4 regions of the Ensifer sp. GW101-20A05 genome follow, and region 1 is predicted to be linked to each of the others. Evidence: predicted binding sites of a transcription regulator. Region 1 holds the regulator's gene; each other region holds the start of a gene.
The links. Region 1 encodes PhoB, which activates phosphate uptake and scavenging genes when phosphate is short. Its sites were predicted from a motif close to TGTCATNNANCTGTCAT; they were not measured.
Positions count from the first base shown of each region.

Region 2: AC070A_RS29425 (UDP-2,3-diacylglucosamine diphosphatase) is a predicted target of PhoB. The motif match lies at 5,264-5,280, and genes of this name have one in related genera.
Region 3: AC070A_RS26415 (Orn/Lys/Arg family decarboxylase) is a predicted target of PhoB. The motif match lies at 2,404-2,420, and genes of this name have one in related genera.
Region 4: AC070A_RS29495 (LTA synthase family protein) is a predicted target of PhoB. The motif match lies at 5,371-5,387, and genes of this name have one in related genera.

Region 1 is NZ_JBWKZT010000003.1:462,026-469,845, forward strand. It holds gene pstA (phosphate ABC transporter permease PstA) at 1-994, shown strand, start outside; gene pstB (phosphate ABC transporter ATP-binding protein PstB) at 1,008-1,823, shown strand; gene phoU (phosphate signaling complex protein PhoU) at 1,866-2,579, shown strand; gene phoB (phosphate regulon transcriptional regulator PhoB) at 2,838-3,521, shown strand; gene AC070A_RS11475 (GcrA family cell cycle regulator) at 3,590-4,111, opposite strand; gene AC070A_RS11480 (aspartate aminotransferase family protein) at 4,532-5,731, shown strand; gene argF (ornithine carbamoyltransferase) at 5,832-6,749, shown strand; gene AC070A_RS11490 (Hsp33 family molecular chaperone) at 7,030-7,820, shown strand, end outside.
Region 2 is NZ_JBWKZT010000018.1:16,403-24,222, forward strand. It holds gene AC070A_RS29405 (ABC transporter ATP-binding protein) at 1-715, opposite strand, end outside; gene AC070A_RS29410 (ABC transporter permease) at 738-1,865, opposite strand; gene dgcA (N-acetyl-D-Glu racemase DgcA) at 2,122-3,105, shown strand; gene AC070A_RS29420 (MFS transporter) at 3,057-4,277, opposite strand; gene AC070A_RS29425 (UDP-2,3-diacylglucosamine diphosphatase) at 4,376-5,212, opposite strand; gene AC070A_RS29430 (NADP-dependent malic enzyme) at 5,386-7,698, shown strand.
Region 3 is NZ_JBWKZT010000013.1:114,768-122,587, forward strand. It holds gene AC070A_RS26415 (Orn/Lys/Arg family decarboxylase) at 2-2,359, opposite strand; gene AC070A_RS26420 (acetyl-CoA carboxylase biotin carboxyl carrier protein) at 2,617-3,042, shown strand; gene AC070A_RS26425 (acetyl-CoA carboxylase biotin carboxylase subunit) at 3,042-4,439, shown strand; gene AC070A_RS26430 (biotin/lipoyl attachment domain-containing protein) at 4,426-4,893, shown strand; gene pxpB (5-oxoprolinase subunit PxpB) at 4,890-5,600, shown strand; gene AC070A_RS26440 (5-oxoprolinase subunit C family protein) at 5,597-6,589, shown strand; gene AC070A_RS26445 (LamB/YcsF family protein) at 6,599-7,366, shown strand; gene AC070A_RS26450 (pyridoxal phosphate-dependent aminotransferase) at 7,416-7,820, shown strand, end outside.
Region 4 is NZ_JBWKZT010000018.1:35,909-43,728, reverse strand. It holds gene AC070A_RS29515 (helix-turn-helix domain-containing protein) at 1-184, opposite strand, end outside; gene AC070A_RS29510 (pilus assembly protein TadG-related protein) at 380-2,119, opposite strand; gene AC070A_RS29505 (TadE/TadG family type IV pilus assembly protein) at 2,121-2,543, opposite strand; gene AC070A_RS29500 (DUF1003 domain-containing protein) at 2,730-3,278, opposite strand; gene AC070A_RS29495 (LTA synthase family protein) at 3,416-5,347, opposite strand; gene AC070A_RS29490 (NAD+ synthase) at 5,616-7,298, shown strand; gene AC070A_RS29485 (hypothetical protein) at 7,302-7,637, shown strand; gene AC070A_RS29480 (TolB family protein) at 7,665-7,820, shown strand, end outside.

The sequences.
Region 1 (7,820 bases):
CGGCATCGATGCGACCAAACGGCCGCTGGTCAAGCAGGCGACCGACATGGTTTCTGCGAGCTCCCGTACGCTCTTGCGCGACATGGTCGTGGCGGATCCGTCCATCGTCGGCAAGACCATTCCGGTCACGCTGTTGGCCGAAGCCAACATCGACTCCGCCAACAAGGGCCAGATCGACCTCAAGGTCGAAGAGAGCAAGCGCAAGGTCAAGGACCAGCAGGTCACCTGGATGAACGAGCTCGCAAGCGCCGGCGTCCTGAAGAAGAGCTTCAACACCGGCATCTTCACCTTCGGCGCCTCCAGCCGTCCTGAAGCGGCGGGCGTCGGCGTTGCCGCCCTTGGCTCGTTCTACATGATGCTGATCGTGCTCGTGCTGTCGTTGCCGATCGGCGTTGCCGCCTCGATCTATCTCGAAGAGTTCGCTCCGAAGAACCGGCTCACCGACCTGATCGAGGTCAACATCAACAACCTCGCGGCCGTTCCGTCGATCGTCTACGGTTTGTTGGGTCTCGCCGTCTTCATCAACTTTGCCGGCATGCCGCGTTCGGCAGCGGTCGTCGGCGGTTTCGTGCTGACGCTGATGACCCTGCCGACGATCATCATCGCCACCCGCGCGGCCTTGAAGGCGGTCCCGCCGTCCATCCGCTCGGCGGCGCTCGGTCTCGGTGCCTCGAAGATGCAGACCATCTTCCACCACGTTCTGCCGCTGGCCATGCCGGGCATTCTGACCGGTACGATCATCGGCCTGGCCCACGCGCTTGGCGAAACCGCGCCGTTGCTGTTGATCGGCATGGTCGCCTTCGTCGTCGACTATCCCGGTTCGCCGATGGAGCCGTCGACAGCGCTGCCGGTGCAGATCTACATGTGGGCCAACGAGGCGGAACGCGCCTTCGTCGAGCGCACCTCCGGCGCGATCATCATTCTTCTCATCTTCCTCGTCGTCATGAACCTTGGCGCCATTCTGTTGCGACGTCGCTTTGAGCGCCGTTGGTAGTGAGGTAATTACTATGAACATCATGTCAGAAGCAGCGGTCGAGAAAGCCTTGGATCAGAAAATGAACACGGTTCCCTTCAAGATGATCGGCAAGGATGTGTCGGTCTACTACGGCGAGAAGCGGGCGCTTTTCGACGTCAACCTCAACATCCGCGAGAACACGGTAACGGCGCTGATCGGTCCGTCGGGCTGCGGCAAGTCGACCTTCCTGCGCACGCTGAACCGCATGAACGACACCATCGAGAACTGCCGCGTCACCGGCAAGATCACGCTCGATGAGGACGACATCTACGACCCGACCATTGACGTGGTCGAGCTGCGCGCCCGCGTCGGCATGGTGTTCCAGAAGCCGAACCCGTTCCCGAAGTCGATCTACGACAACGTCGCCTACGGTCCGCGCATCCACGGGCTTGCCCGCACCAAGGCGGATTTTGACGAGGTCGTCGAAACCAGCCTGCAGAAGGCAGGTTTGTGGAACGAGGTGAAGGACCGCCTGCAGGAGCCGGGCACCGGCCTCTCCGGTGGTCAGCAGCAGCGCCTTTGCATCGCACGCGCTGTTGCCGTCAGCCCGGAAGTCATCCTCATGGACGAGCCCTGCTCGGCACTCGACCCGATCGCGACCGCCAAGGTCGAGGAACTCATCCATGAACTGCGCACGAACTTCACGATCGTCATCGTGACCCACTCGATGCAGCAGGCCGCCCGCGTGTCGCAGCGCACCGCCATGTTCCACCTCGGCAATCTCGTCGAGGAGAACGACACCGACAAGATGTTCACCAATCCGGATGACCAGCGCACCCAGGATTACATCATGGGCCGCTTCGGCTGAGGCCAATCACGGCTGCAACAGTCACTCCCGTAAGGATCGACGATCATGTCCATGCATATCATGTCCGCCTATGACGAAGAACTGAAGTACCTGACGCGCCGCATCTCGGAAATGGGCGGTCTCGCCGAGCAGATGGTCGCCGAATCCGTCCGCGCTCTGGTCAATTCCGACCTGGCGCTGGCGCAAAAGGTAATCTCGGACGACACTGTTCTCGATGATGCCGAGCGTCAGATCGGCGAGAAGGCGATCGTCACGATCGCCAAGCGCCAGCCGGTCGCCGCCGACCTTCGCGAGATCATGGGGTCGATCCGCATCGCCTCCGACCTGGAGCGTGTCGGCGACCTCGGCAAGAACACTGCCAAACGCGTGATCGCGGTTGCCGGTTCGGGCATCCCGCGCAAGCTCGCCCGCGGTCTCGAGCACCTCGCCGAGCTCGCTCTGGTGCAGCTCAAGGAAGTGCTCGACGTCTATGCGTCGCGTTCGCCGGAAAAGGCCAACAGCATTCGTGAGCGCGACGAGGAGATCGACGCGATCTACACCTCGCTGTTCCGCGAGTTGCTCACCTACATGATGGAAGATCCGCGCAACATCACGCCCTGCACGCATCTTCTGTTCTGTGCCAAGAACATCGAGCGTATCGGCGACCACGCGACCAACATCGCCGAGACGATCTATTACATGGCGACGGGTGCCCAGCCGGAGGGCGAGCGCCCGAAGGATGACAACACGTCGACGTTGGGCTCGGTCAACGACTAGAAGGTTGGAGCGGGATGCGGGGGACAACCGCATACACTTTTCCTCATCCCGCTCTGGCGTTAAACGCGCCGTTCGCAATGCATGCCCCATGAATATCATCCGGTCGCGGCTTCGGTCGCGGCCCCGAATTCCTGTATCTGAAGCATGCGGTTTTCGCCCCGCCTTTGAAAACGGCGGATGTGCTCCAGATTTAGAGTGTCTGAGTGCCGGCCGGTCCGCTGGACCCGCGCGGCGCTCGCGGTAAGGAGACGTTACCTGATGTTGCCAAAAATCGCCGTGGTCGAAGACGAAGAGGCGCTGAGCGTCCTGCTGCGTTACAATCTGGAAGCTGAAGGCTTCGACGTCGATACGATCCTCAGGGGTGACGAGGCGGAGATCCGGCTACAGGAACGCCTGCCCGACCTTCTGATCCTCGACTGGATGTTGCCTGGCGTCTCCGGCATCGAGCTTTGCCGTAGGTTGCGCCAGCGCCCGGAGACGGAGCGGCTGCCGATTATCATGCTGACGGCGCGCGGCGAGGAAAGCGAGCGCGTTCGCGGTCTGGCGACCGGTGCCGACGACTATGTGGTCAAGCCCTTCTCCACGCCGGAGCTGATGGCCCGCGTCAAGGCGATGCTCCGCCGGGCGAAGCCCGAAGTTCTCTCGACGCTGCTGCGCTGCGGCGACATCGAGCTCGACCGGGAAACCCATCGCGTCCATCGCCGCAGCCGCGAAGTTCGCCTGGGGCCGACAGAGTTCCGCCTGCTGGAGTTCCTGATGTCCTCTCCGGGCCGTGTCTTCTCGCGCTCGCAGTTGCTGGACGGCGTCTGGGGCCACGACATCTATGTCGACGAGCGGACCGTCGACGTGCATGTCGGCCGCCTGCGCAAGGCGCTGAACTTCTCGACCATGCCTGATGTCATCCGCACCGTGCGCGGCGCCGGCTACTCGCTCGAAAGCTGAGAAGGGCAAACAGAAGTCAATAAAAAAGGGGCCGATCGGCCCCTTTCGTTTTGGTCCTGTGCGGATCCTTAGCGCATCCGACGGCGCTCGGCGGACGGCTGGTAGGCAAGCCGCGCATGAAAGCTGCAATAGGGCGAAGCTTCCGGGGAATCGTTGCCGCAGAAGTGGAACTCTTCCTTCAGCGGGTCGCCGATCGGCCACTTGCAGGTGCGTTCCGTGAGCTGGGTTAGCTCGAGGCGGCGCGACATCGGCACGACCACGTCGGTCTGGATGCTGAAATCCTGCTCGGCAACGAGATCGACTTCGATCTCTTCCTTGAGAACGGTGGCGCCGGACGGACGGGCAACGGTGCGGGTCGAAACGCGCGAGGCGTAGTTCGGAGCGCGCGGCGCCGAGGTCGGCCGCTTCGGGCGGGCCGCCGCAGTGGTGCTGCCGCCGGCTTTGGCACGGCCTGGAAGGCTCAGGCGATGAACCTTGCCGATGACAGCGTTACGGCTGACGCCGCCGAGCTGTGCCGCGATCTGGCTTGCGCTCAGGCCCTCGGACCAAAGCTTCTTCAGTTTCTCCACCCGCTCGTCAGTCCAGTTCATTTCTGCACTCTCCGTTCTCAGCGTTGGGGATGGCAGAATCCCTCACCGCACCCCGGTTGAATCCCGAGGTTGCAAACGCGATAACTCTTTTGGTGACTAGGTCCGCCGCATGCGTCTAGTAATTGAATGTTAACGTACTGACCGTCGGACTCCGTGGCAAGAGTCCCGGGATTCACGCCGAATCGATTTCGTAGTTTTCCCCAACTTGCTCGGCTGGCGTTGCATTTTTGCAAGCCCTTCCGGGCGATTTTTTCGCCGCCGGGAAACGGGCTTCTCTGTTGCACTGCAAGGCTTGGTTTTATTGACATTGCGGCGCGAAATAGGAATAGTGCCTGCGCCGCCGAAAGGCGGCATTTTTGATTTTTATCGGGCCGCATGAAGCAGCGGGACCGATGCCGACTGGAGTAAGGAGAGCCTCGCATGACTGCAACCACGCCGCTTTACGATACCTACATGCGCGCGCCGTTGCGTTTCGAGCGAGGAGAGGGCGTCTGGCTGATCGCCGAAGACGGCTCGCGCTATCTCGACTTCGCCGCCGGCGTTGCCGTGAACTCGCTCGGCCACGCGCATCCGCATCTCGTCGAGGCGCTGAAGGCGCAGGCCGAGAAGGTCTGGCACCTTTCCAACCTTTACGAAGTTCCCGGTCAGGAAAGTCTTGGACGCCGCTTGGCGGCCGTCACCTTTGCCGATCGGGTCTTCTTCACCAATTCCGGTGCGGAAGCGCTGGAATGCGCGATCAAGACGGCGCGGCGGTACCACTTCGCCAAAGGCCAGCCGGAGAAGTTTCACATCATCACCTTCGAGGGCGCGTTCCACGGTCGCACGATCGCGACGATCGCCGCCGGTGGTCAGCAAAAGTACATTGAAGGTTTCGGGCCAAAGGCCCCAGGGTTCTACCAGGTTCCGTTCGGCGACATCGCGGCCGTCAAGAATGCGATCACCGAGGAGACCGCCGCGATCCTGATCGAGCCGATCCAGGGCGAGGGCGGCATCCGTCCCGCGACCAAGGAATTCATGCAGGAACTGCGCGCCCTCTGCGACGAATTCGGCCTGCTCCTGATCCTCGACGAGGTTCAGACCGGCGTCGGCCGCACCGGCAAGCTTTTTGCCCATGAGTGGACGGGCATCCGCCCGGATATCATGGCCGTTGCCAAGGGTATCGGTGGCGGCTTCCCGCTCGGCGCTTGCCTGGCGACGGAAGAGGCGGCCGCCGGCATGGTGGCGGGCACGCATGGCTCGACCTATGGCGGCAATCCGCTGGCGATGGCCGTCGGCAACGCCGTGCTCGACGTCATCCTCGCTGATGGCTTCCTCGCCCATGTGCGCGACGTCGCGCTCGTCTTCCGCCAGGGCCTTGCTTCGCTGAAGGATCGCTATCCCGATGTCATCGAGGATATCCGCGGCGATGGCCTGATGCTGGGCATCAAGGTGAAGGGCCCCTCGGCCGATCTCCTGAAGGAGATCCGCGCCGAGAAGCTCCTGGCCGTGCCGGCCGGCGACAACGTGTTGCGCCTGCTGCCGCCGTTGACTGTGACGGCGGAGGAAGCACGCGAGGGCCTCGTACGCATCGAGCGCGCCGCCGAAGCAGTGACGAAGGCAAGTGGTAACGCTGCGGCCTGACCGATAGGGCCAAGACTGACCCAGGATGGTAGAATGACCTTCGTGCGTTCACGCCGCTGCGTGGCGCACATAGGTTCGATTTTTTGAGGAACCGAGTACGATGGCAGGCACCAGACACTTTCTCGATCTTTCGGCCATGACGGCCGCCGATCTTCGGACGATCATCGATGATGCCCGCGTCCGAAAGGCGACGACCAAGGCCGGAACCGCCGAGAAGCCGCTCGCCGGCAAGATGCTGGCGATGATCTTCGAAAAGCCGTCCACCCGCACCCGTGTGTCCTTCGATGTCGGCATGCGCCAGCTCGGCGGCGAAACCCTGTTCCTTTCGGGCACGGAGATGCAGCTCGGTCGCGCCGAGACGATCGGCGATACGGCGAAGGTCCTGTCGCGCTATGTCGACGCGATCATGATCCGCACCACCGACCATCGCCGCCTGCTGGAATTGGCAGAACACGCGACGGTACCCGTCATCAACGGCCTGACCGATGACACCCATCCGTGCCAGATCATGGCCGACATCATGACCTTCGAGGAGCATCGCGGACCGGTGAAGGGCAAGACGATCGCCTGGACCGGCGACGGCAACAACGTGCTGCACTCGCTGATCGAAGGCTCCGCCCGCTTCGGCTATCGCATGAACATGGCCGTGCCGCTCGGCTCCGAGCCGCAGGACAAGATCCTGAACTGGGCCCGCAACAACGGCGGCGAGATCCTGCTGTGTCACGATGCCGAGCAGGCGGTCGCCAACGCCAATTGCGTTGTCACCGACACCTGGGTGTCGATGAACCAGGAGCATCGTGCCCGCGGCCACAACGTCTTCCAGCCCTATCAGGTCAACGAGGCGCTGATGAAGCAAGCGGCATCCGATGCGCTGTTCATGCATTGCCTGCCGGCGCACCGTGGAGAGGAGGTGACCGACGAGGTGATCGACGGTCCGCAGTCGGTGGTCTTCGACGAGGCCGAAAACCGCCTGCATGCGCAGAAGTCGATCATCGCCTGGTGCATGGGGCTCGTCTAGGCCCTTGCGAGCGCCGCGGTGAGCGCGATGGCGCAGCGCTTCGGCGGCTGTGAGGCTGGCTATTGACATTGCCGCCGTGCGACACGATCTAGGCGGCTGCAGGGCGCTCCTGGCAACAGTGAAGCGCCGACTGCCACGGGTGGTGCGCGGCGCAATGGCTGATGGCGCATATCCGGTGGACAATCCGTTTATCGCGGGATCGATTGAGACAGCGGGCACGTTGCGCCGGGGGACAGGAATGTCCCCGGCGCAACGCAGTTGCTGAGGCAAGGAGCAAGACATGACTGACATGACGCCAGGGCTTGGTGAATTCGACTTCGCCGGTGACGATCACGTCGTGCCTTTCCAGGTGGAAGGCCTCGACGTGCGCGGCCGCGCCGTGCAGCTCGGCCCGATGCTCGACGCAATTCTGGAGCGCCACAACTATCCGCTTCCGGTCGCGCGGCTCGTTGCCGAAACCGTCGTGCTGACGGTTCTGCTCGGCACTTCGCTGAAGTTCGAAGGCAAGCTGATCGTCCAGACGAAAGGCGATGGTCCGGTCGATCTCGTCGTCGCAGACTTCTCGACGCCGGATCGCGTGCGCGCCTATGCCCGCTACGATGCAGATGCGCTTGCCGACGCCGAGAAGGATGGCCGCACCCTTTCGCATGAACTGCTTGGCAAGGGCGTACTCGCCTTCACCATCGACCAGGGCGCTCATACTCAGCGCTATCAGGGCATCGTTGCGCTGGACGGCGCCACGCTGGAAGAAATCGCTGGCGTCTATTTCCGCCAGTCAGAGCAGATCCCGACCAAGGTCAGGCTCGGCGTTGCCGAGCTGCTCGACCGCGATGAAAGCGGCAAGCCGCGCCATCGCTGGCGTGCCGGCGGCATGGTCGCGCAGTTCCTGCCGGAAGCGCCGGAGCGCATGCGCCAGCCTGATCTTTCCGGCGGCGATGGCGATGACGGGGAAGGCGTCTTCGAGGATGACGATCTCTGGGCGGAAGCCAAGGTGATGGTCGAGACGATCGACACCGACGAGCTGACCGACCCGATGGTCGGAACCGAACGCTTGCTCTACCGGCTGTTTCA
Region 2 (7,820 bases), on a different contig from region 1:
CCTCGACCAGAACCTTCTTCTTGCCGAGAACCGCGATGCGGTCACAGACGGAAAACAGGCTGTCGAGGTCGTGAGTCACCATATACACGGTCAATCCCAGCGTGTCGCGCAGCTTGGCAATCAACTCGTCGAACTCGGCAGCCCCGATCGGATCGAGGCCCGAGGTCGGCTCGTCCAGGAAGACCAGGTCGGGATCGAGCGCCAGTGCGCGTGCGAGAGCCGCGCGCTTGATCATGCCACCCGAAAGCTCCGACGGGTATTTTTCCGCCGCTTCCGGCTCCAGGCCGACCAGCTCGATCTTCACCCGCGCCAGTTCGTCCATCAGGCTCTGCGGCAGGTCGAGATATTCCCGCATCGGCACCTGGATGTTCTCGCGCACCGTCAGCGCCGAAAAGAGCGCGCCATGCTGGAAGAGAACGCCGAGGCGCATGTCGAGCGCGATGCGCTCGGCTTCGGTGATCTTGTCGTAGTCGGCGCCCAAGATCTCGATCTTGCCGGAACGCTTCGCCAGCAACCTCAGCACAGTGCGCATCAGCACCGACTTGCCCGTGCCGGAAGCGCCGACGAAACCAAGGATCTCGCCGCGGTAGATTTCGAGGTTCAGCTTGTCGAGCACGATGTTGGAGCCGAAGCCCACCGTCAGGTCACGAACGGAAAGAACGGACTCCCGCCGGTTCGCCTCGGTCGCCTGGTACGCATCGTGCCGTTTTTCCAATGGGTTCACGCTGTTCTCCGCCTCAAAAATCGATTGACGCGTAAAACATGGCGAAGAGCCCGTCGATCAGGATCACCACGAAGATCGACTTGACCACCGAGGACGTCACGTGACGGCCAAGCGATTCCGCGCTGCCGCCGACCTTCAACCCCTCGACGGCCGCCACCACCCCGATGATCAGCGCCATGAACGGCGCCTTGATCATGCCGGCCGCGACGGACGAAAAATCGACCGCTTCCTGCAGACGGGCAAGGAAGGTAGGAATCGTAATGCCGGAATAGCCCCAGGCAACCAGGGCTGCACCGGTCAAGGCCGCGAAGTTCGCAATGATCGTCAGCAGCGGCAGAGCAACGGTGAGCGCGACGAGGCGCGGAAAGACGAGAACGCCGATCGGGCTCAGTCCCATTACCTTCAGTGCGTCGACTTCCTCGCGCATCTTCATCGAACCGATTTCGGCGGTAATGGCACTGCCGGAACGGCCGGCGATCATGATCGCCGTCAGGAGAACGCCGATTTCGCGCAATTGCAGGATGCCGACGAGATCGACAACGAAGACTTCCGCGCCGAAGTAACGGAGCTGGAACGCGCCCTGCTGCGCAATGATCGCACCGATCAGGAACGACATCAGCATGATGATCGGCACTGCCATCACGCCCATCCGGTCGATCTGGTGAACGATCGCCGCCGGCGAGACACCGCTGTGCCGCCCAAGCTTCAGCTGGGCGCCGCGCACCGCAGAGCCAAGAATATACATGGCAGCGACGATATCTTCCCAGGTCGCGATCATGACCTCGCCGACCGGCGCGAATATGCGCTGGAACAGCGGCACCCGCTCCTTGCCTTCATCGGGCGAACGCAGTTCTGCCGGCAAGGCGTCGATCAGCTCGACATAGCGCTGCCCGCCGTCGGCGAAGTGAACGTCATCTCTGGACGGCCCGACGACACGGGTCACGAAGCGGCGGATGATCCAGGCCCCGGCCGTATCCATCGCGGTCACGCCGGAGAGGTCGAACTGAGCGGCGCTGTCACCCTTGCGCGCGAGCTGGTCCAGCTTCGCCGCCATCGCCTCGGCTGTTTCATGCCGCCAGACGCCGGTGAAGACATAGCTTCGCTCGCCACCACTTTCGGCCAGCGCGACATCAGCGGTCATCTTGCGGGCAGGTTGCGACACGTGGCTTCTGTTTTCCCGAATTTCGACTGCATAATTCCCTGGATCGGGGTCGGTCTCAGGACAAATTTATGCAGCGGGCCTAAAGTGTTACAGCGAACTTTGCGCATCTCAACGCGCGCCGCCGTAAAGATTCGTAAATCCTTACACCGTCATAACCGCTCGTATCGTTGCTGTCACCCGAACCTTCGACCGGTGGCGATACCAGCCCTTCAGAATGCAGGCCGGAGACGTTTTCATGTCACTTTCTCTCGATGCAGCGGTGGAACATTTCCCGATCGCAGGCACCTTTACGATCTCGCGCGGCTCCAAGACGACGGCGAGCGTCGTTACTTGCCGAATCAGTGACGGCACCCACACCGGTTCCGGCGAGTGCGTGCCCTACGGCCGCTACGGTGAAACGATCGATTCAGTGTTGGCCGAGATCGCTTCCATTCGCCCGCGCATCGAGGCTGGCCTGACCCGTGTCGAACTGCAGCGCCAGATGAAACCAGGCGCCGCACGAAATGCCGTCGATTGCGCATTGTGGGACCTGGAGGCCAAACAGAAAAACAAGCCTGTTCATGCGCTTGCGGGCATAGCCTCACCCGACGCACTGACCACCGCCTACACGTTATCGCTCGCCGAGCCAGACACCATGCGCGAACAGGCGGCGAAATATGCCCACCGCGCACTCCTCAAGATCAAGGTCGGCACACCGGACGATGCCGCGCGTATCCGCGCCGTGCGGGCGGGCGCGCCCGAGAGCCGCATCATCCTCGATGCCAATGAGGGTTGGACGCCCGAAACCCTCGCCTATCATTTCGCAATCTGCGCCGAGGAACGGATCGACCTGATCGAACAGCCGCTGCCCGCCGGGCGCGACGAGGCGCTGGCGACGATCGCCCGCCCCGTGCCGATCTGCGCGGATGAAAGCGTGCACGCGACCGAGGACCTTGCCGCGCTCGTCGGCCGTTATGACGCGGTCAATATCAAGCTCGACAAGACCGGCGGCCTCACCGAGGCGTTGCGCATGCGTGATGACGCCGTATCCCTCGGCCTCAAGATCATGGTCGGCTGCATGGTCGGCAGTTCGCTAGCGATGGCCCCGGCGATCCTGGTTGCCCAGGGCGCCGATTTCGTCGATCTCGACGGGCCGCTGCTGCTCGCCGAAGACCGCACACCGGGCCTGCGCTACGAGGCTTCGCTCGTCTTCCCGCCGGAGCCGCGTCTCTGGGGCTGAAGATACCAGGCGGCAATCGCGAAGCAGCAGCCGGCAAAGGCGACGACCGACATCGAATAGAAGCCGTTCACGCCGTACCAGGCGTAGAAGTAGCCTGATAGGAACGTCAAGATCGCGGTGAAGATGCCGGTATAGAAGAAGTAGAGCCCCTGGGCGGACGCTTCCTGGGATTCCACCACCCGCTCGACCAACTTGTGCTGCATGCCGGTGTGCATGATCGCATAGGTGAAGGCGTGGAAGCACTGGAGCACGAAGTAGCCGCTGAAACCGAGATCCATCGGGAAGATGATCCAGCGCACCACGGCGAGCGAACAGCCCGACAGGATCATCACCCAGACGCTGAAACGGCGGCTGATCGCCTTGGCGAAGATGAACATCGTCACTTCGGCGGCCACGCCCGCGCTCCAGAGCAGGCCGATCTCGGTGCCGCTGTAGCCGATGTGCTGCCAGTAGATCGCCGAGAAGGCGAAAAGCATCGCGTGGCTGGCATTGACCAGCGTCACCCCGATCAGGAGCAGCTGCAGGTCGAGCTGCTTGAGCGACTTCGGCGGCGGCTCGGTGAGCGCGGTGATCGGCGACGGCCGGCGCGGCTTGCCGACGCGCGGCGCCGCATAGGCCATGGCAATCGTCAGGCCGAAACCGATCGCCATCGCCGGCAGCACCATGTCGCTGCCGAATATGCCGACCATCCAGCCACCGAGCATGGTTGCGCCGATGAAGGCGACCGAGCCCCAGAGCCGCATGTGGGCGTAGTCGAAGCCCCAGCGGCGGACGCCAGAAAGCGCGATCGCCTCGACGATCGGCACATAGGGCGAATAGACCGCCGATTGCAGCGTGTAGATGACCAGCACCGGCCAGAAGTCGCGGAAATAGAACAACACCAGAGCGGTTGCGAGCGACAGGAAGCCAGACCAGATCAGCACGATCGTCCGCTCGCCGAGGCGGTCGGCGATGACGCCGGCGATCGGCGCGGTGATGACGCGCACGAACATCGGCAGCGCCAGCACGACGCCGATCTCGAAGTCGCTCATCGAGAGCGTGCTGAGCCACATCGGAAAATACGGCATCGCGAAGCCGTTCACGATCAACGGCGCGCAAAAGAGCAAGGCTATGCGAAGCGCGAAATGGCGCGGCGGAGGGCCCACGGATGCGGGCGCTGAGGAGGGAATCATCGGCTGACCTGATGGCTGTGCTCAATCTCTAGCACAGCCCTGGCATGCCTCGCCATAACCTAGTTTTCGCGACAGAGCCGGTCTGTCGCCCTGGAGGTTCAGGCTGCGCGCTGGGTCAGCAATTGGGCAAGCAGCTTGTCGGCTTCACCAGAGGCGTCGCCCTCAAGGGCGCCACCGCGCATCTGATGCCAGGTGATGAGTTCCATCGTGCCATCGTGATGCTCGGCAATCGCCGTGCAGCTTTCCACCCAGTCACCGGTATTGATGTAGCGGATATCGCCGATGTCCTCGATGACGGCATGGTGGATGTGGCCGCAGATCACCCCTTGAGCGTCGTGGCGACGGGCTTCCTCGGCAACCACCTTCTGGAACTCGCCGATGAAGTTGACGGCATGCTTCACCTGGAGCTTGGCCCAGGAGGAGAACGACCAATAGGGCATGCCGAGGCGCCGGCGAATGGCGGCCAGGCCGATATTGATGGCGATCGCCGTGTCATAGGCCCAGTCGCCGAGATAGGCGAGCACACGGGCATTGCGCACCACCACGTCGAATTCGTCGCCATGCAGCACCAGATAGTTGCGGCCGTCCGCACCCTCATGCATGTAGCGCTGCGCCACCTCGATGCCGCCGAAGTGCACGCCGGGAAAATCGCGCAGGAACTCGTCGTGATTGCCGGGGATATAGACGATGCGGGTGCCCTTGCGGGCCTTGCGCAGAAGCTTCTGGACGACGTCGTTGCAGTTCTGCGGCCAGTACCAGCTGCGCTTCAGCCTCCAGCCGTCGACGATGTCGCCGACCAGCACAATCGTCTCCGCTTCGTGATGCCGCAGGAAATCGAGCAGGAAGTCCGTCTTGGCGGCCTTCGACCCGAGATGGACGTCGGAGATGAACAACGTCCTGAGCTTTCGTACGGACTTGTCTTGCTGCGCCGTCATGCCAGCCTCGTCTTTAATTACGCTTCCTGCCCCCGTGAAAACCAGACTCGTGTTTCAGGAAGATGACATGAGCGCCTTGCCGCCGGTCTGGCTGCTGAAATCAGCACGGCAAAACTGTACCTCGCTCCGAATTCATGCCAAAAGGCACGACCACGAATGAGGAATGTGAGAGCATGAACACGGGCGACAAGACGAAATCCCACATCGGTCCGGCCAGCGGCGACATCGACCAGCAGGCCCTTTTCTTCCACCGTTACCCGCGCCCGGGAAAGCTCGAAATCCAGCCCACCAAGCCGCTCGGCAACCAGCGCGATCTGGCACTCGCCTATTCGCCCGGCGTGGCCGCGCCATGCATCGCCATCCGCGACAACCCGGAAACGGCCGCCGACTACACGGCGCGCGCCAACCTGGTCGCCGTCATCTCCAACGGCACGGCCGTGCTCGGTCTCGGCAATATCGGGCCGCTCGCCTCCAAGCCGGTGATGGAAGGCAAGGCCGTCCTTTTCAAGAAGTTCGCCGGCATCGACGTCTTCGACATCGAGATCGACGCCTCGAGCATCGAGCGCATGGTCGACGTGATCTCGGCGCTGGAGCCGACCTTCGGCGGCATCAACCTTGAAGACATCAAGGCACCGGAATGTTTCGAGGTTGAGCGCCAGCTGCGTGAAAAGATGCAGATCCCGGTCTTCCATGACGACCAGCACGGAACGGCGATCATCGTTGCCGCCGCCATCCTCAACGGCCTGGAACTCGCCGGCAAGGATATCGCCAAGGCGAAGATCGTGACGTCGGGCGCCGGTGCGGCGGCACTCGCCTGCCTCAATCTGCTCGTCATCCTCGGCGCCAAGCGCGAGAACATCTGGGTCCACGACCTCGAGGGCCTCGTCTACAAGGGCCGCGAAGTGCTGATGGACGAGTGGAAGTCCATCTACGCCCAGGAGAGCGACAACCGCGTGCTCGCCGACAGCATCGGCGGCGCAGACGTCTTCCTCGGCCTTTCCGCTGCCGGCGTCCTGAAGCCGGAACTGCTGGTGCAGATGGCCGAAAAGCCGCTGATCATGGCGCTTGCCAACCCGACGCCGGAAATCATGCCGGAAGAGGCCCGTGCCGCCCGCCCGGATGCGATGATCTGCACCGGCCGCTCGGACTTCCCGAACCAGGTCAACAACGTTCTGTGCTTCCCGCACATCTTCCGCGGCGCGCTCGATTGCGGCGCAAGCACGATCAACGAAGAAATGAAGATGGCGGCGGTCCGCGCCATTGCCGGTCTTGCCCGCGAGGAGCCGTCCGACGTTGCCGCCCGCGCCTATTCCGGCGAAACCCCGGTCTTCGGCCCCGACTACCTGATCCCCTCGCCCTTCGATCAGCGTCTCATCCTGCGCATCGCGCCGGCCGTCGCCAAGGCGGCCGAGGAAAGCGGCGTCGCCACCCGTCCTATCCAGGATTATGACGCCTATCTCGACAAGCTGAACCGCTTCGTATTCCGCTCGGGCTTCATCATGAAGCCGGTGTTTGCCGCCGCGAAGAACGCCCAGAAAAACCGCGTGATCTTTGCCGAGGGCGAAGACGAGCGCGTGCTGCGCGCCGCCCAGGTGCTGCTGGAAGAAAGCACGGCCCGGCCGATCCTGATCGGGCGTCCGCAAATTATCGAGACGCGCCTGCGCCGTTATGGCCTGCGCATCCGTCCGGATGTCGATTTCGAAGTGGTGAACCCCGAAGGCGATCCGCGCTACCGCGACTATGTCGAGGATTACTTCGCCCTTGTCGGACGCCTCGGCGTCATCCCGGAAGCGGCCCGTACGATCGTGCGCACCAATACGACGGTGATCGGTGCGCTTGCAGTCAAGCGCGGCGAAGCCGATGCGCTGATCTGCGGCGTCGAAGGCCGGTACTCCAGGCACATGCGCGACGTTTCGCAGATCATCGGCAAGCGTGAAGGCGTGCTCGACTTCTCGGCGCTCAGCCTGCTGATCTCGCAGCGCGGCGCGACCTTCTTCACCGACACCTATGTCAGCTACTGCCCGAGCGCCGAGGAGATCGCGCAGACAACCGTCATGGCCGCGCAGGAAATCCGCCGCTTCGGCATCACCCCGCGTGCAGCGCTCGTCTCGCATTCGAACTTCGGTTCGCGCGATTCGGAAAGCGCCACCAAGATGCGCAAGGCGCTTCAGCTCGTGCGCGAACTCGCACCCGATCTCGAAGTCGACGGCGAAATGCACGGCGATGCGGCGATCTCGGAAGCGCTGCGCCAACGCGTCATGCCGGACAGCAGCCTGCCGGGCGAAGCCAACCTCCTGGTCTTCCCCAATCTCGATGCCGCCAACATCACGCTCGGCGTCGTCAAGACCATGACCGACAGCCTGCATGTCGGTCCGATCCTGCTGGGTTCGGCGCTTCCCGCGCACATCCTTTCGCCTTCGGTCACATCGCGGGGTGTCGTCAACATGGCGGCCCTCGCGGTCGTCGAAGCCAGCCATCCGGGCTGACATGATACCGCGGAGATCGCCTTCGATCTTCGCAGATATCAGGCGCCAGACCGGCGCCCCCAATGCCATATCCAGACGTCGCGCAATTGTTGAGCGCGACGCTCTATCGCCCGAGAATCACA
Region 3 (7,820 bases), on a different contig from region 1:
CCTATTCGGCGACGACGTAGGTATGAAGTCGTACGCGGCCCGATGCGTCCGTTTCACGGTAGAGACCTTGGATCTCAACGTCAAAGCCGGGAAACGTGTTGAAACAGGCTTCGAACATCTTGAGATAGTCGATCATCGGCTGCGCTCGCTCGGTCAACCGCTCGCCCGGCACGATGGTGGCGATCCCCGGCGGATAGACGACGAAAGGCGTCGTTGCGATCCGCCCGGCGATGGCGTCGATCGGAAGATAGTCTACATCGTTGCGCACGAGGCAGCGCGCCGCGTCGTGGGGCGAAAGGGCAATATCAGGCAGGTGCGGTTCGGAAAATTGCTTCGCCTGCAGCGCGCTGACATTGGCGTCGCGGAAGAAGCGATGCATGTCGCCGCACAGGTCGCGCAACCGCACGCCAGCGTAACGACCGGGTCGGCGGCGATAGAATTCCGGGATTGCCTCTTCCAGGGGCGCATTGTCGTCATGAAGCCTCTTGAAGGCGACGAGGCCGCTGATCAACGTGCCCGCCTTGCTTGCCTCGACGCCGGGCGTGAGCAGGAACAGCAGGGAATTCAGGTCGTTCTTTTCCGCGACGATCCGGTTTTCACGCAAGTATTGCGCGACAATCGGCGCCGGAATGCCGTGCTCGGTATATGCGCCGGTCGCCCTGTCGAATCCGGGCGTGAGCAGCGTGAGTTTGTTGGGATCGGTCATTGCGAAGCCCGGGGCCATATCGGAAAAGCCGTGCCACGCAGCACCTGGGGCGAGGTGCCAGAAGGCCGGGTTTGTGGCGAGCTGATCGGTGGCAACACTCTCCCAGGGCACGTCGTGCACCGCTCCAGGGCTTGCCACATCCGGCATCGCCACACGGTCCGGCACGAAGGGCTCGAAAAACCAGCGGCGCTCGGGCCGACGCTCCTTCTCCTCGAACTCCCGACGAACAGCCCGTATCTTCTTGCGCAGTTCGATGCCGAGGCGGATCGTATCGTCCCACAGCACTTCGCCAGAGCGGCCCTTCATCATCTGCGCACCGACGTCCAGGGAGGCGAAGAGCGGATAGAAGGGCGATGTCGACGCGTGCTGCATGAAGCTCTCATTGAAGCGCCGGTGTTCGACCCGCCGCTTCTGGCCGGTGATGTGCCGATCCTTCATGTGGATCTGCGAAGCCTGTGAAAAGCTCGCAAGCTGCTTGTGCGTGGATTGCGTGGCGATGATGCCCGGCGCTTCGGGTCCGAGTTCTGCAAGGCCCATGGCAAAACGTCCGGCATAGAGCGGATGAAACTTCATGAAGCCCGCCCAGGCCTCATCGAACAGGATGTAGTCGCACAGATGCCCGATGGCCTTCAGGATCATCTCCGCATTGTGGATCGTGCCGTCATAGGTGCACTGTTCCACCACCGCCACCCGAAACGGGCGCGGCTTTTGCCAGGCGTTGGGGTCTTTGACCAATGGGTGGGTGCGGATGCGCTGCCGCAGCGTCTCCTCGTTCAGAGAGCCAATGTCCATGGGCCCTATGAGGCCATGGGCGTTTCGCGCGGTCGGCACATAGACCGGGATACCGCCGGAGATCATCAGCGCGCCGTGATGCGCTGCCTTGTGGTTGTTGCGGTCGAACAGAACCAGGTCGCCGTCGGTGACGAGCGCGGAGAGCGCGACCTTGTTGGAGGTCGAGGTGCCGTTGAGGACGAAATAAGTCTTCTCCGCGCCAAAAATCTTGGCGGCCTCCTTCTGCGCCGCGAGCGCCGGGCCCTCATGGGTCAGGAGATCGCCGAGGTCGAGCACGGAATTGTCGAGATCGTCGCGGAATACCGCTTCGCCCAGATGCTCCATAAACACGCGTCCGACCGGGCTGCGGCTATAGAACACGCCGCCATTATGGCCGGGACATGTCCAGAGCTGGTTGCCTTCCTCGGCGTAATCCACCAGCGCGCCAAAGAAAGGTGTCTTCATCGTCTCGGCGTACTGCTTGAGGCGGCTGATGAGGTTCTTTGCGATGAAGGCAGGGGTCTCCTCGGACAGGAAGACATAGCCGTCGATGAAGTCGAGCACTTCGACCGGTACATCCTCGAAGCGCTTGCGGCGGATCAAGAGAATGATGGGGAATTCGAGGCCGCGACGGCGCATCAGATTGATGAGGGAGGCTGTCTTGCCCTCCATACCCTTCTTGCCCCAATCGACCATCATGCAGCCGATGGCCGCGTCCGTCTGGACGGCGATTTCAGCGTCTTCGAGATTGCGCGCGCGCACCACCTCGAAACCGGATCGTTCGATCTCCTCGACGATTTGGTGGTAGCGGGCCCCCTCCAGGTCCTCGCTGTCGAAGGCGGGTGTCGCGAACAAAAAGGTGAAGCGCCTGAAGTAGTCCATCTGAGCCTCCGCCATCTATACGCAGCGAGTTGTTCGTGTGTTTCGTGACGATGTTGTGACAGCGGCCCGGATTATCTGTGATCTTCGAGACCAACTCGAGTCCTCGTGGAGCAGCGGGAGACGGAGCGGTGGTCTCTCTATTCAAAGTTTGTCTGCCCCCATCAAACAGGATGCTGTGTAAGATTTCCCCAACTGCACCGGACGGATCAAGGCTCTCAGGGCCGCACCCCGGTGATCTTCGTTCCGTGGGGAAAACAATGGATCTGCAAAAGATCAAGACGCTTCTCGACTTTGTCGGGCGTTCGCGTGTCTCGGAGCTGACAGTCAGCGATGCGGACACGACTGTCGTCATTCGCAATCCGGCTCGGGTAGCCAACCTGGAAATCCCAACCACAGTGCAGGCAACGCCATCGACGGTCGAGTCGCCAAGGTTGGACGACCAGCCGCAAACGCAGCTTGTTCGTGCTTCGACCTCAGGCATCGTACATCAGTCAACCAGCCCGGGATCCGCTCCAATGGTGGCGGCAGGCGAGCCGGTAGAAGTGGGGCAAGCTCTTTGCATCGTGGAGGCGATGAAGGTCTTCACGACTATATCGGCTCCGTTCGGCGGCATCGTCAAGCGCATCTTCTTTGAGGACGGCCAGGAGGTCGCCTTCGGCGACCCGCTCGTGGAGATCGGGTGATGGACGCGTCTTTCGAGGCCTCCCGGAAAATCGGCCATCCATTCCAGTCCGTCCTCATCGCCAATCGCGGAGAAATCGCCGTGCGGATCGAACGGGCCTGCAAGGAACTCGGCCTTCGCGCGATCCGTGTTGCATCCGAGGCGGATAGGGCTGGCGCGGCAGCACCGGGCGAAGGTGGTCCACTTTCGATCGGACCGTCGGCACCAACAAGGAGCTATCTCAACCAGGCGGCGATCCTCCTTGCGGCGGGTGTGACCGGCGCGGAGGCGATCCATCCCGGTTACGGTTTTCTCTCGGAGAATGCCGATTTCGCCGAAGCAGTCGAAAAGGCCGGGCTGGTTTTCGTCGGCCCTCCGGCCTCGGCGATCCGCATCATGGGCGACAAGATCGCCGCCAAGCGCGCGATGATGGTGGCCGGCGTCCCTTGTGTGCCGGGACCGGGCGAACCTCTACCTGATGACGTGGGGGCCGTGCGCACCATCGCCGAGGCCATTGGCTACCCGGTCATCGTCAAAGCGGCCGGCGGCGGCGGCGGCCGGGGCATGCGCGTCGTGCGCGATGGCGCCGATATGGCCGATGCGGTCGCGATCACGCGCGAGGAGGCGCGCCGGGCCTTCGGCAAGCCTGAGCTCTACGTGGAAAAGTTTCTCGAGCACCCGCGCCATGTCGAATTCCAGGTGCTCTGCGACAATCACGGCAATGCCGTGTGGGTTGGTCATCGCGATTGCTCCGTTCAGCGACGGCACCAGAAGGTCGTCGAGGAGGCGCCGGCACCCGGTATCGCACCGGAACTCGCAGAGAGGATCGGCGCGCGCTGTGCTGAAGCCTGCCGGCAGATCGGTTATCGTGGGGTTGGGACCTTCGAGTTTCTTTACGAGCACGGCGAGTTCTACTTCATCGAAATGAACACCCGGCTGCAGGTCGAACATCCCGTGACGGAGGCGACAGCCGGCGTCGATCTCGTGCACGAGCAGCTGCGTTCGGCCCAGGGCGACGTGCTCGACACGCGCCGTTTCCGCGGAGAGGCGCAAGGACACGCCTTCGAATGCCGTATCAATGCAGAGGACCCGACCACTTTCGTGGCCGCTCCCGGTCGCATTTCAGCGGTTCGTTTTCCAAGCGGACCGGGCATTCGCGTCGATACCCATGTCTCGGCCGGATACCGGGTTTCCCCGTACTATGATTCCCTGATCGCCAAGCTGATCGTCCATGCGCCGACCCGCGACGACGCGATCCGGCGCATGCAGGTCGCCCTGTCCGAAACCAGGATCGAGGGCATTTCCACGAACCTTCCGCTGCACGAAAGGATTTTTGCCGATCCTGACTTCATGCAGGGCTGCGTCGATATCCATCATCTTGAAAAACGTTTGAGGGAGGAAGCCGGTGTCAAGGCGTGACCGCTCGTCAGGCAGATCCGGGATCGTTGACTTCTCCGATCCGGCTCTCATCTCCACTCTGACCACCTGGATTGGCGCTTCCGGCGCGAGCGAGTTGGAGATCAGCACGAAGGACGGCCACGCCCTGAAGATTGTGCTGGCCCCCGACGCCAACCCGGTGAGGCGTCGTGACGAGGCTCAGGGTGTCACCTCGCCGGTGACTGAGGGATGGGCCGTCAAGGCGCCGCTCGCCGGGGTGTTTCGTGATCGACATCCCGGTAGCTTGGATGCTTCACCGCTTGCCGGTGAGGGCTGCACGCTTGAGGTGGGCGGCATCGCCGGTTTCGTGGAGGTCGGACCCATCCTGCTCCCGGTGATCGCGCCGGCGACTGCGATCGTCGCTGGCGTTCATGCCCGTGCCGGAGAGTTGATCGGCTACGGAGACCCCGTTTTGACCATGGAACACGCCCAATGAGCCTCCTGCAACAGGCCCCGTTCCCGTCGCCTGCCTTAACCGTCCCGAATACCGACGAACTGGCGAAGATCTCCTTCATCGGCACGCGTGCCTTTCTGCTCGAAGCACCCGGGGCCTTCGACCTGCCGAACCAGAGGCGCGTCTGGGCGCTCTCCCGCGCGCTAGAGACGCACGACGACGTCGCCGAGATCGTTCCTGGCATGACCAACCTGCTCGTGATCTTGAAGGAGACCCCGGACGATGCGCAAGCGGTCGTCCGGCAACTGCAGGACGAATGGCAGCGTTCGCAGGGCATCGATCTGGCCGGTCGACAAATTGAGATCTCCGTCACCTATGGCGGCGAACATGCCACGGATCTGCCGGCGCTCTGTGACCTCAGCGGTCTCAGCGACCGGGAAGTCGTGCGTATTCATCACGAAGGCATCTATCGCGTCTTCGCCCTCGGCAGTGCGCCGGGCTTCGGGTATCTGCACGGGCTCGATCCACGCATCCACATGCCGCGAAAGACCGTGCCCTCGCTCAAAATGGCGCGGGGCTGCGTCACGATCGGCGGCATGCAGACCGGTGTCGCCGTGCTGACCGGCCCGAACGGATGGAATTCGATCGGCTTTGCCGAACTTCAGATGTTCGATCCGCTGGCCGCAGCGCCCGCCTTGATGGCCCCTGGCGATACCGTGCGCTTCCGCCCTGAAAGGATCGAGTTGTGATCGAGATCGTCGAAACCGGCCCGCTGAACACCGTCCAGGACCTGGGGCGTCCGGGCTATCGGAATATAGGGGTCACGGCATCGGGAGCAATGGATCCCCTGGCACTCGAGATAGGCAACATTCTCCTTAGCAATCCGCAGGGTGCCGCTGTCATCGAGGTCCAGACTTTCCCCTTCCGGCTATGTTTTGCCAAAGGTGGCGCATTCGCACTTACGGGTGCCGATTGCCGGGCGAAGCTCGATGGTGTCGCCCTGCCGCCCTGGTGGGCTGCGGAAGCTGAGGCCGGTCAGATGCTGGAGCTCTTCCCACCGCTTCGCGATGCACGGGCCTATGTGAGCCTGGCTGGCGGGATCGATGTGGCGCAGGTGATGGGATCGCGCAGCACGTCGCTGCGTGGAAGCTTCGGCGGCCTTTCCGGCAGGACCCTTGCCGTCGGCGACGGCATTGCGACCGGTCCGGTTGAACCGGCTGTCCTGCCGAAAGGCGGTTTCGGCGTTGTGCCGCCGGCGGTTGCCTTAAAGGATGTGTTTCCTGTCGACGAAGGCGGTGCGCTTCTCATTCGCGCACTGCCGGCCGGCGAACACGATCTCTTCGGGGCTGACGCGGACCGGTTCTGGCGCCAGCCGTGGAAGATCTCGGCGCGCAGCGACCGCACCGGCTATCGCCTCAGCGGAGACCCGATCCATCCGGTGGAGGTGGTGGAGATGCGTTCGCACGGCGTCGTGCCTGGTGTGATCCAGGTGCCGCCTGCAGGCGAACCGATCGTCCAGATGAGCGATGCCAACACGGCCGGAGGCTATCCGAAGATCGCCGGTGCCATCGAGGCGGATCTCTGGCGGATGGGGCAGGCTCGCATCGGTTCGACGCTGCGCTTCGTGCCGGCCACGCACGCAGAAGCGAAGGCCGCTGAGAAGGCGCTCGCTGCCTATGTCGATGACATCAGAAATACCGCGCGCCTCGTCAGCAAGGCGCTCGCCGCCATGGCTTAGGAGACATTCATGAAGGTGGACCTCAATTCCGACATGGGCGAGGGCTTCGGACCCTATTCGCTTTGCGATGATGAGGCGATGATGGATGTCGTGACCTCTGCCAACGTCGCCTGCGGCTTTCATGCCGGCGACCCTGAGACGATGGCCCGGATGGTGGGGCTCGCGCGGGCGAGGGGAGTTGATGTCGGTGCGCATCCGGGTTTGCCGGACCGGCAAGGTTTCGGCCGTCGCGAACTGCCTTTCGGGCCCGACGAACTGCGCCAGCAGATGCTCTATCAACTCGGCGCGCTGATTGCGATCGCCCGGGCTCAAGATGTGCGCGTCTCCCATGTCAGTTTCCACGCTGCAATGGGCAACATGGTCAATCGCGACCCGACCCTGGCGGCTGCGATGATGGCGGCGATCCGTGCGGTCGATCCCGAATTGATTGTCTTTGGCACGTCCGGCAGCACCATCGAACGCGCGGCGCTCGATGCCGGGCTCAAGACGCTGACCCTCTTCCTTGCGGACCGCGCCTATGACGCCGAAGGCAAACTCGTGCCGCGTGGCAAGCCCGGTGCCCTCGTCAAGGAGGAGCCTCGGTTACGCGCAAGGGTGCGGCAGTTTCTGATCGAGGGGACCGTAACCGCCATCGACGGGACCGAGATCCCCATGCTGGCTCGTTCCATCCTCGTGCACAGCGATACGCCGGGTTCGCTCGAACTTGCCCGTACCGTCCGCAGCGAAATCGAGGCGGCTGGCGGCGTGGTCACGCCCGTCTCCAAGCTTCTGGGTTGAGCCCTCGCACACTGCAAAACCTTATCCGTCCCTATCGAAAGCAACGATCATGCCCGCTATTGCCGACCGCCTGAGGAACGTTTCCGTTTCCGCTTCTGCCACCATGAGCCAGCGCGCCCGCGACCTTGCGGCAAACGGCGTCAAGGTTATCAGCCTCTCCTCCGGCGAGCCGGATTTTCCGACGCCCACCAACGCCGTCGAGGCGGCCCATGCCGCAGCTCTTGCAGGCGACACGAAGTATCCACCACTCGACGGAACGCCGCCACTTCGGCAGGCCATCGCCCGCAAGTTCAAGCGGGACAACAACCTCGACTACGATCCCTCCGAGATCGTCGTAGCTGGCGGCGGCAAGCAGATCATCTTCAACGCAGTCCTTGCCACCTGCAATCCCGGCGACGAGGTCGTCATCCCTTCGCCCTCATGGATCAGCTATGCGGATATCGTGAAATTCGCC
Region 4 (7,820 bases), on a different contig from region 1:
GCGTCCATTTCTGATGGGAGGCGACGAGGCGGGCAACTCGAGGGAAGACATCAAACACCGACATCAGATCGCGGGCGCTCGCCTGAAGGATCGCCCGGAAGTTCGGATGATTGCGAAAATCTTCTGCGGTGAAGGCAAGCGCACCAACTGGCGCAACGCCCTCATGCTCTGCCACGACACGCATTTGCTGCGCACACCCCCCGAAGCTTGCGCGGCGTGCCGGATGCTTGAATTTCAAGATGCCCGGTCGCCAGCCGCCACTCAGCCTAACCCCTTTTAGTAGGAGTAGCTTGCCCATAACGTGCGAACAACCGATTTTGTTCAAACGGGGCACCTGACGTTCAGCCGTCAGGCGCCCCGTTCGATTGCTGGATCTCGATCATTGCACCAGCACAGGCGGCTGGCATTTGACGCCGGTGACGCGCACATCGGCCTCGCCGACCCGGACGCCGACGAGCAGGAGCAGGTTGTAAAGGAGACCATCGACCGGCTTGGTGACGGAACCCAAGGTCTGGGCCAGAGCCTGCTGGACGATCGTCGGGCTGCCGAGCGTGAGGAACAGAACCTGGATGTTGACGTCGAGGTTGTTGAGCAGGGTTTGGGTCGTGGAGGTGAGAATATCCTTCGTGGAGACGCTCTTGATCGATCGAGTCGCAATCTCGGATGGGCTGAAGCTCAGGCGCGAGACCTTGAGGTTCTGTGCTTCGACATGAGCGAGCGCATCGATCTTGACGACGAGGGCATCGACGAGGCGGGCCCTTTGCACGCGGGCATCCGACGAGAAGTTCGAGAGCACTGTCGGGTCGACGTCGCCGATCGCGATCTCGGCAATGCCCGGCACCGCGTCGACGCTGACCGCCGCGTTTTCCGGAGTACCGCCGTAGCAGCGGATGTCGGCAAGTTTCGCCTCGGCATAGGCAAGTTCGACGTAGATCGGCAGTCTGATGCGGATGCCGGCAAGGGCCGCAAGGCCATCGACGTTGACTTCGACGGCGAGGCGGGTCTGGGCGGTGCGCACGGCCGCCCCCGGGGTTCCGAGGCGGTGGCTGGGCGTCTGGACCGGCGGCTCGCCGATCGCGAGCTTGACCTTGGCAGAAGCGATGCCGGGAAGCCCGGTCACGGCGTTGAGCGCGATCTGGTGTTCGCCATTGGCAATTGCGGCGGCCGCGGAGACGATCTGCAGCGCGCTGATCTTCATCGCCCAATCGGAACCGGCATCGATCTGCAGGCTCTTTTTCGGATCGAGGTTGAGGATCTGGGCCAGTGTGACGGTCTTCTTGTTGTTTGCGGTCGAAAGCTCGATGCTCTTCAGCGCGGCTGTCACTGTGCCTGAAAGACCCTGGACGAGCCGCATCGAGGAGAGCAACTGCGGCATGGTCAGATTGGCCTTCAGCACGTCCTCATAGGAGGCGGCGGTCAGGTTCAGCTTTGTCGCGACGATCTTCAGGAACGGCTGGACGTCGATGTCGGCGTCGATGAGAGCCTGATAATCCATCACCTTGAGGGAGATGGTCGTGCCGAGCATTTGCCCGAGGATCGAATTCAACAATCCGTCGTTCAGGCTGGCGAGACGCGAGCCGACAGAGAAGGCGGCAATCTTGGAGCTGGCGGCCGTGCCGATGACGCTTAAATCCGGCGGCGCGCTGAACATGGAGGCAAGGAAGATCTGGCCTTTCTTTTCCAGCAGAACCTGAACGGCATCGGTCGGCGTTGCGTCCTTGATGAAGCGCTGTCCGGCCTCGACGGACGGGTCGGGGATATAGCGGCCGCGCGCCAGCGTGGCCACGCCATCCACCTTGCCCGTGCCGACATCGCTCAGCGGCAGCACCTTGCCATCGACCGTCATCAGCCCGGTCGGCGTGGCCACGGCGTAGTTGAGGCCATTGTTGGAGAAATGGTTGAGCACGGCCTTCTCGGCCGACGTGATATTGGCGGCCGCTGCGATCGCGGCAAGGTCGACCGCCGACTGCATCTCACGTTTCTGCACGGTGAGATAGCCGTAGTCGATGCCGAGCCCCATTGAGGCGATGACCAGTGGCATGACCAGTGCGGCAGAGATGCCGATATTGGCGTCTTGTGATCGGAGCAGCGTGCGCAGTCGCGTTGATTTCCACGCCATGTCAGACCCCTCCCACGCGTATGGTTGCAAAGCGCTCGATCTGGCTGCTCGGCATCGCGAACGTGAAAAGGTTAAAAATCGGGAGGTCGGCGGCGTCGTATTTGATCCGAACGGTGAACTGGTTGGCGTTGCTGGCGTCGTCTTTGACGGTCACGGTCATACGCGAGGATTTGATGAAGGCCTGATCCATCGTGGTGCGGCGGATGTAGTCGGTCGCGAGGCGTTCACGCTCGCCTTGGGATAGTCCAGCGATGGCTGTGCGCGCGGCATCGGCGGCGATCTGCTGTATGGAATGCGCTGTGCTGAGATAGACGCCGTAGGCGATCAAGGTCAGCACGCAAAGGAAGAAGAGCGGCGCTATGATTGCGAATTCGATTGCAGCGGCGCCGTCTCGGCCGCCGAAAAGGCGCTTGAAGTTGGACATTGCAGCATCTCCGCGTACCCACGTTGCTGTATTTTTTTTCGAATGTCCCTGCACCCATAAGATGGTCCTCAAATATTAATTTTTTCATACTCCAATAAGTTGCCGATGGCAGCGAAGCGGGGGTGTGGGCGCCCGCGCTACGCCGCGGCACCGCGGGATCTGATCCTGCGTGTCGTGGGTGTTCGGTCAGTCCTGCCCGGGTGCTGGACGGTAGTGCTCGAGCTGGCGGTTGAGCGTTGCGAGGTCGGCACGCAGTTCCGAAATCTCACGCAGCAACACGTCGTCGACCTTGTGATGCAGGGCGATCAGTTCGACTTCCGACTTGAGATTGACCTCGTAGTCCTTGGACGCTGCGAAGCGGTCGCGTTCGGCCTGACGGTTCTGCGACATCATGATGATTGGGGCCTGCAGTGCGGCAAGCATGGAAAGCACGAGGTTGAGAAAGATGTAGGGGTAGGGGTCGAACGCTCCGGTCACCAACAGCACCGAGTTCACGATGACCCAGCAGACGAGAAAACTGCAGAAGGTGACGATGAAGCTCCAGGAGCCGCCAACGCGGGCAATGTTGTCGGCGAGCCTGTCGCCTAAGGTTTGCTCGGCAGCGAAGGCCGCATTGGTATCGGTGGTCAGCGTGCGCCGCTCGCGGGCGTAGGCGAGGATGCGGCGCTCGATCTCGCCGAGTTCGCTGAGCGGCTTGCCGAAGAACTGGTGCGAGATGTTGTTGAAATGCGGCATGGCGATCTCCGGGGTTGACCGGAGAAAATCTAGAGCATTTCCAGCAAATGTGCGTGGCGGTTTTGCGTCGCGGAAAAATCTGGCCGACCGAGAGCATGAAGAGCCGGACCGGGTGTGGCCGGTCCGGCGCTCGTGGTTCAGTGGGTCTCGGCCGCGCTTGCGAAGAGGTCGGCGTGGGACTTGAAGAACCGGTCGGTCGAGAAGCGGTCTCCAAACATCATGTCGTGCTGCAGGAAGCGATAGTCACGCAAGAGAGCCGGCACCTTCGGCTGGCGCGACCACTCGGCGACTTCCTTGCCGTTCCTGCGGATCAGCATGTAGCGGTCGACGACCCGGTATTGGTCATGAACCTTGCCGAGGAACCCGGTGTAATAGGGGTGCTCGTAGCCGGACTGCTTGAGGATCTGGTAGGAGAGGAAGGCCGGGCTGATCGTGCCGACGTTCTTTCTCGGGCCTGTTTTGTTCGACCAGACGACGAGCGGCGTTTCGTGCTGCGCCTTCATCTGGTCCTTCGAGCCCTTGCGCTCCGCCGTGACGCCCTTCATGAAGCCGGTGCTGGTATAGACCGTGTTGAGCGGCGGCAGGTGGTCGCCGAACAGCACGATGATCGTTTCGCGATCGCGCTTCTTTGCCCAGTCCATCAGCTTCTTCAGGCTCTCGTCGGCTTCCTTGATGCCTTGAGCATAGGTTTCCAGCACCTGCCGGTCGCTTTCGGGCAGGTTGCCTTCGACCTTGATGGTGTTCTTGGCATAGCGGTTTGCCTCATAGGGGCCATGGCCCTGCAGTGTCACCGCAAAGAAGAAGAACGGATCGTCCATGGCGTCGGCCTGGCGGATGATCTCATGCGTCAGCGACTCGTCCGAGGCAAAGATGCCGCGCTTCTGCATCGGCGGCATGTTCTCTTCCGACTTGAAGGTGTCGAAACCGAAGGCCTTGTAGACGGCGGTACGGTTCCAGAACCAGCTCTGGAAGGGATGGATGGCGCGCGAGACATAGCCTTCGCCACGGAAGAAGGTAGCGAGCGACGGGATCGGGTTGCGGATGTACTGCTGGTACGGAATGCTGCCATAGGGCAGGAAGGCGTTGGAGAAGCCGGTCAGCGCCTCGAACTCGACATTGGCGGTCATGCCGCCGAATTCCGGCGAGAAGACGTTGCCCGACTGCATCTCGCGGATCGTCGGCATCGGATCGGGCGAGAGCTTGACGTTGGGCAGGCGGGTCGGATCCCAGAAGGATTCGCTCATCAGCACGATGACGTCGGGCTTGCCGCGGTGCGAGGTGCCAGCCGGAAGCGGCTTCACCGGAATGCGATCGATGGCGTCGGCCATGTAGCCAGCGGGCGCGCTGACATTGGCCATCGGCAGGTTGATGGCGAAGGCAAGCGCAAAGCCGTTGTGCTTATAGTTCTCGGTCTGGTCCCACATGATGGGGATGACCTTCAGGCGATCACGGATCCAGGAGAACTGGTTGTAATCCATGATGTGCCAGAAGGCGAAGAGCAGCGGCAGCGCAAAGGCCGCACGAGCGATGCGCTCGCGGCGCGTCAGCTTGGGGAAATTGCGCCAGGCGTAGCGCAGCAAGAGGCCGATGGCGGCAACGGCGGCGATGAGGCCGACGACGATGCCGACGGCGGTCCAGGGGCGGTCCTTCACCAGCACCGGCATCAATTCCATGATCTGGCGGCCGAACAGGAAATCGGTCGGATAAAGCGGATCGGACAGGAAGACCTGCTTCTGCTGGCAGACGACGGCGGGTATGATGGCGAGCGGCGCAATCACCACGGCCGACTTATGTTCGCGACCGAAAATGCCGTCGACGGCCAGCAGCATCAGGAAGAATGCACCGACAGTCGTCAGCGCCGGGCGCGTCGGGTCGAGCATATAGGCGAGCGTATCGGCCATCGACTGGCGCACGATCAGCTCGACGGCGAAGACGAGAGCGGCTGCGACAAAAAGGGAGAACAATGCGCTGCGGGTGGCCGCAAGCGTCTTGGCGTGCCGTGCGGTGAAGCCGGGTCTATCGACATAGACGCGCGAACCTCTCGCGACAGCGGAATCGATACTAGCCAACATGTTCTCCAGTTTCATAAATGTGTCGTGTAACTGTCATACGCCCGTCATTTTGAACAGGGGATGAATGGTTTCTTAACGGGGTTTGGGAACAGCTTTTCGTCGCGTGAGGGCGCTGCAACGGCCCTTCATAAGAACCGGGAAAGACAGAATTTTTCGGTTTTTTTCGCGGAGCGGCGATTGCCTGTGGGTATTTTCCGGCGGATTGCGCTAAAGAACATTGCGAAAGTCAGACGCAATCGCTCAGAACAGACCGACAGGCCCGCTCATGACCGCTCACAAGATCGCCCCCTCGCTCCTGCGCATCGCAATCGCCCAGCTCAATCCGACGGTGGGCGACATCGCCGGAAACCTGGCCAAGGCGCGTGAGGCGCGTGCCGATGCGGCGCGCCAGGGCGCCGATCTCCTGCTTTTGACGGAGCTGTTCATTTCCGGCTATCCGCCCGAAGATCTCGTGCTGAAGCCGGCATTCCTGAAGGCCTGCCTCCAGGCGGTCGAGAAGCTCGCGAGCGAAACGGCGGACGGCGGCCCGGGCGTCATCATCGGCTTCCCGCGCCAGGCCAAGACCGGCCGGCACAATTCGGTGGCCGTGCTTGACGATGGCAAGGTGATCGCGTTCCGCGACAAGGTCGATCTGCCGAACTATGGCGAGTTCGACGAGAAGCGCGTCTTCGACCAGGGCGAGATGCCGGGCCCGGTGAATTTCCGCGGCGTGCGCATCGGCATTCCGATCTGCGAGGACATCTGGGGCGATCTCGGCGTTTGCGAGACACTAGCGGAAAGCGGCGCGGAAATCCTGCTGTCGCCGAACGGTTCGCCCTATTTTCGTGGCAAGGTGGATGTGCGCCACCAGGTGGTCCTCAAGCAGGTGCTCGAGACCGGCCTGCCGATGATCTATGCCAACCAGCTCGGCGGCCAGGACGAACTGGTGTTCGACGGCGCAAGCTTCGCCTTCAACACCGACAAGTCTCTCGCCTTCCAGATGAGCCAGTTCGAAGAGGCGATTTCGATCGTCGAATGGAAGAAGGGCGAAAGCGGCTGGCATTGCGAAAGCGGGCTGCAGTCGCGCCTGCCGGAGCGCGAGGAGGCGGACTACCGCGCCTGCATGCTCGGCTTCCGTGACTATGTGAACAAAAACGGCTTCAAGAACGTCGTACTCGGCCTTTCCGGCGGTATCGATTCCGCGATCTGCGCGGCGCTGGCGGTCGATGCGCTCGGCGAGGAGCGGGTGCGCACCGTCATGCTGCCCTATCGCTACACCTCGCAGGAATCGCTGAAGGACGCCAAGGAATGTGCCGCAGCGCTCGGCTGCCGCTACGATATCGTGCCGATCTCCGAGCCGGTCGAAGGGTTCTTAAGCGCGCTCTCCGACATGTTCGAGGGGACCGAATCCGGCATCACCGAGGAGAACCTGCAGAGCCGTACCCGCGGCACCATCCTGATGGCGATCTCCAACAAGTTCGGCTCGATGGTGGTGACGACGGGCAACAAGTCGGAAATGTCGGTCGGCTATGCCACGCTCTATGGCGACATGAACGGCGGCTTCAATCCGATCAAGGATCTCTACAAGATGGAGGTCTATGCGATTTCGCGCTGGCGCAACACCACGGTTCCGCCGGGCGCGCTTGGCCCCTCTGGCGTCGTCATTCCCCCAAATATTATCGACAAAGCGCCTTCGGCTGAATTGCGTCCCAACCAGACGGACCAGGATTCGTTGCCGCCCTATCCGGTACTCGACGACATTCTCGAATGCCTGGTGGAAAAGGAAATGGGGACGGACGAGATCGTCGCCCGTGGCCATGACGAGGCGACGGTTCACCGGGTCGAACACCTGCTCTACATTGCCGAATACAAGCGGCGGCAATCGGCGCCGGGCGTCAAGATCACCAAGAAGAATTTCGGCCGCGACCGGCGGTACCCGATCACCAACCGCTTCCGCGATCGAGGGTAGCCGATGAGCGCGTTCGGCCAAGGGCGGGACGGCAAGGAAAGCTGTCCGGAGTTCACGGACGAGGAAATCCGGCTGATCCGGCTGTGGTCGCTGAGCGACGTTTCTGCTGGCCGGCAGCTCTCGGCGCAGATCGCCTATTTCGCGACGCCGGCGGTCTTCGGCATCTATGGTCTTGCAAGCGGCAGTAGCGCCATCGTCGGCGTGGCCTTCGTCTGCATCCTTCTGCTGTTGGCCTGGGGCGTCGTCTCGACCTGGCGAGACCAACGCAATTCCAATTTGATGCAGTCGATCTGCGCCAAGGTCTCGGCGACGCTGCCGAGAGGCGAAGAACGCAAATAGCTGCCTTGGTTGTGGCGGGAGAAAGGGATGCGCAGTTCCATAGAGACCTATGACATCGTTACCGGTGAAACGCGCGTCGTCTGGCAGACCGACAGGCTGGTCGAGGCGCCGAACTGGTCGCGGGACGGCACGCATCTGGTCATCAACGGCGATGGCCGTCTCTATCGCCTCGGCTTCGACGGT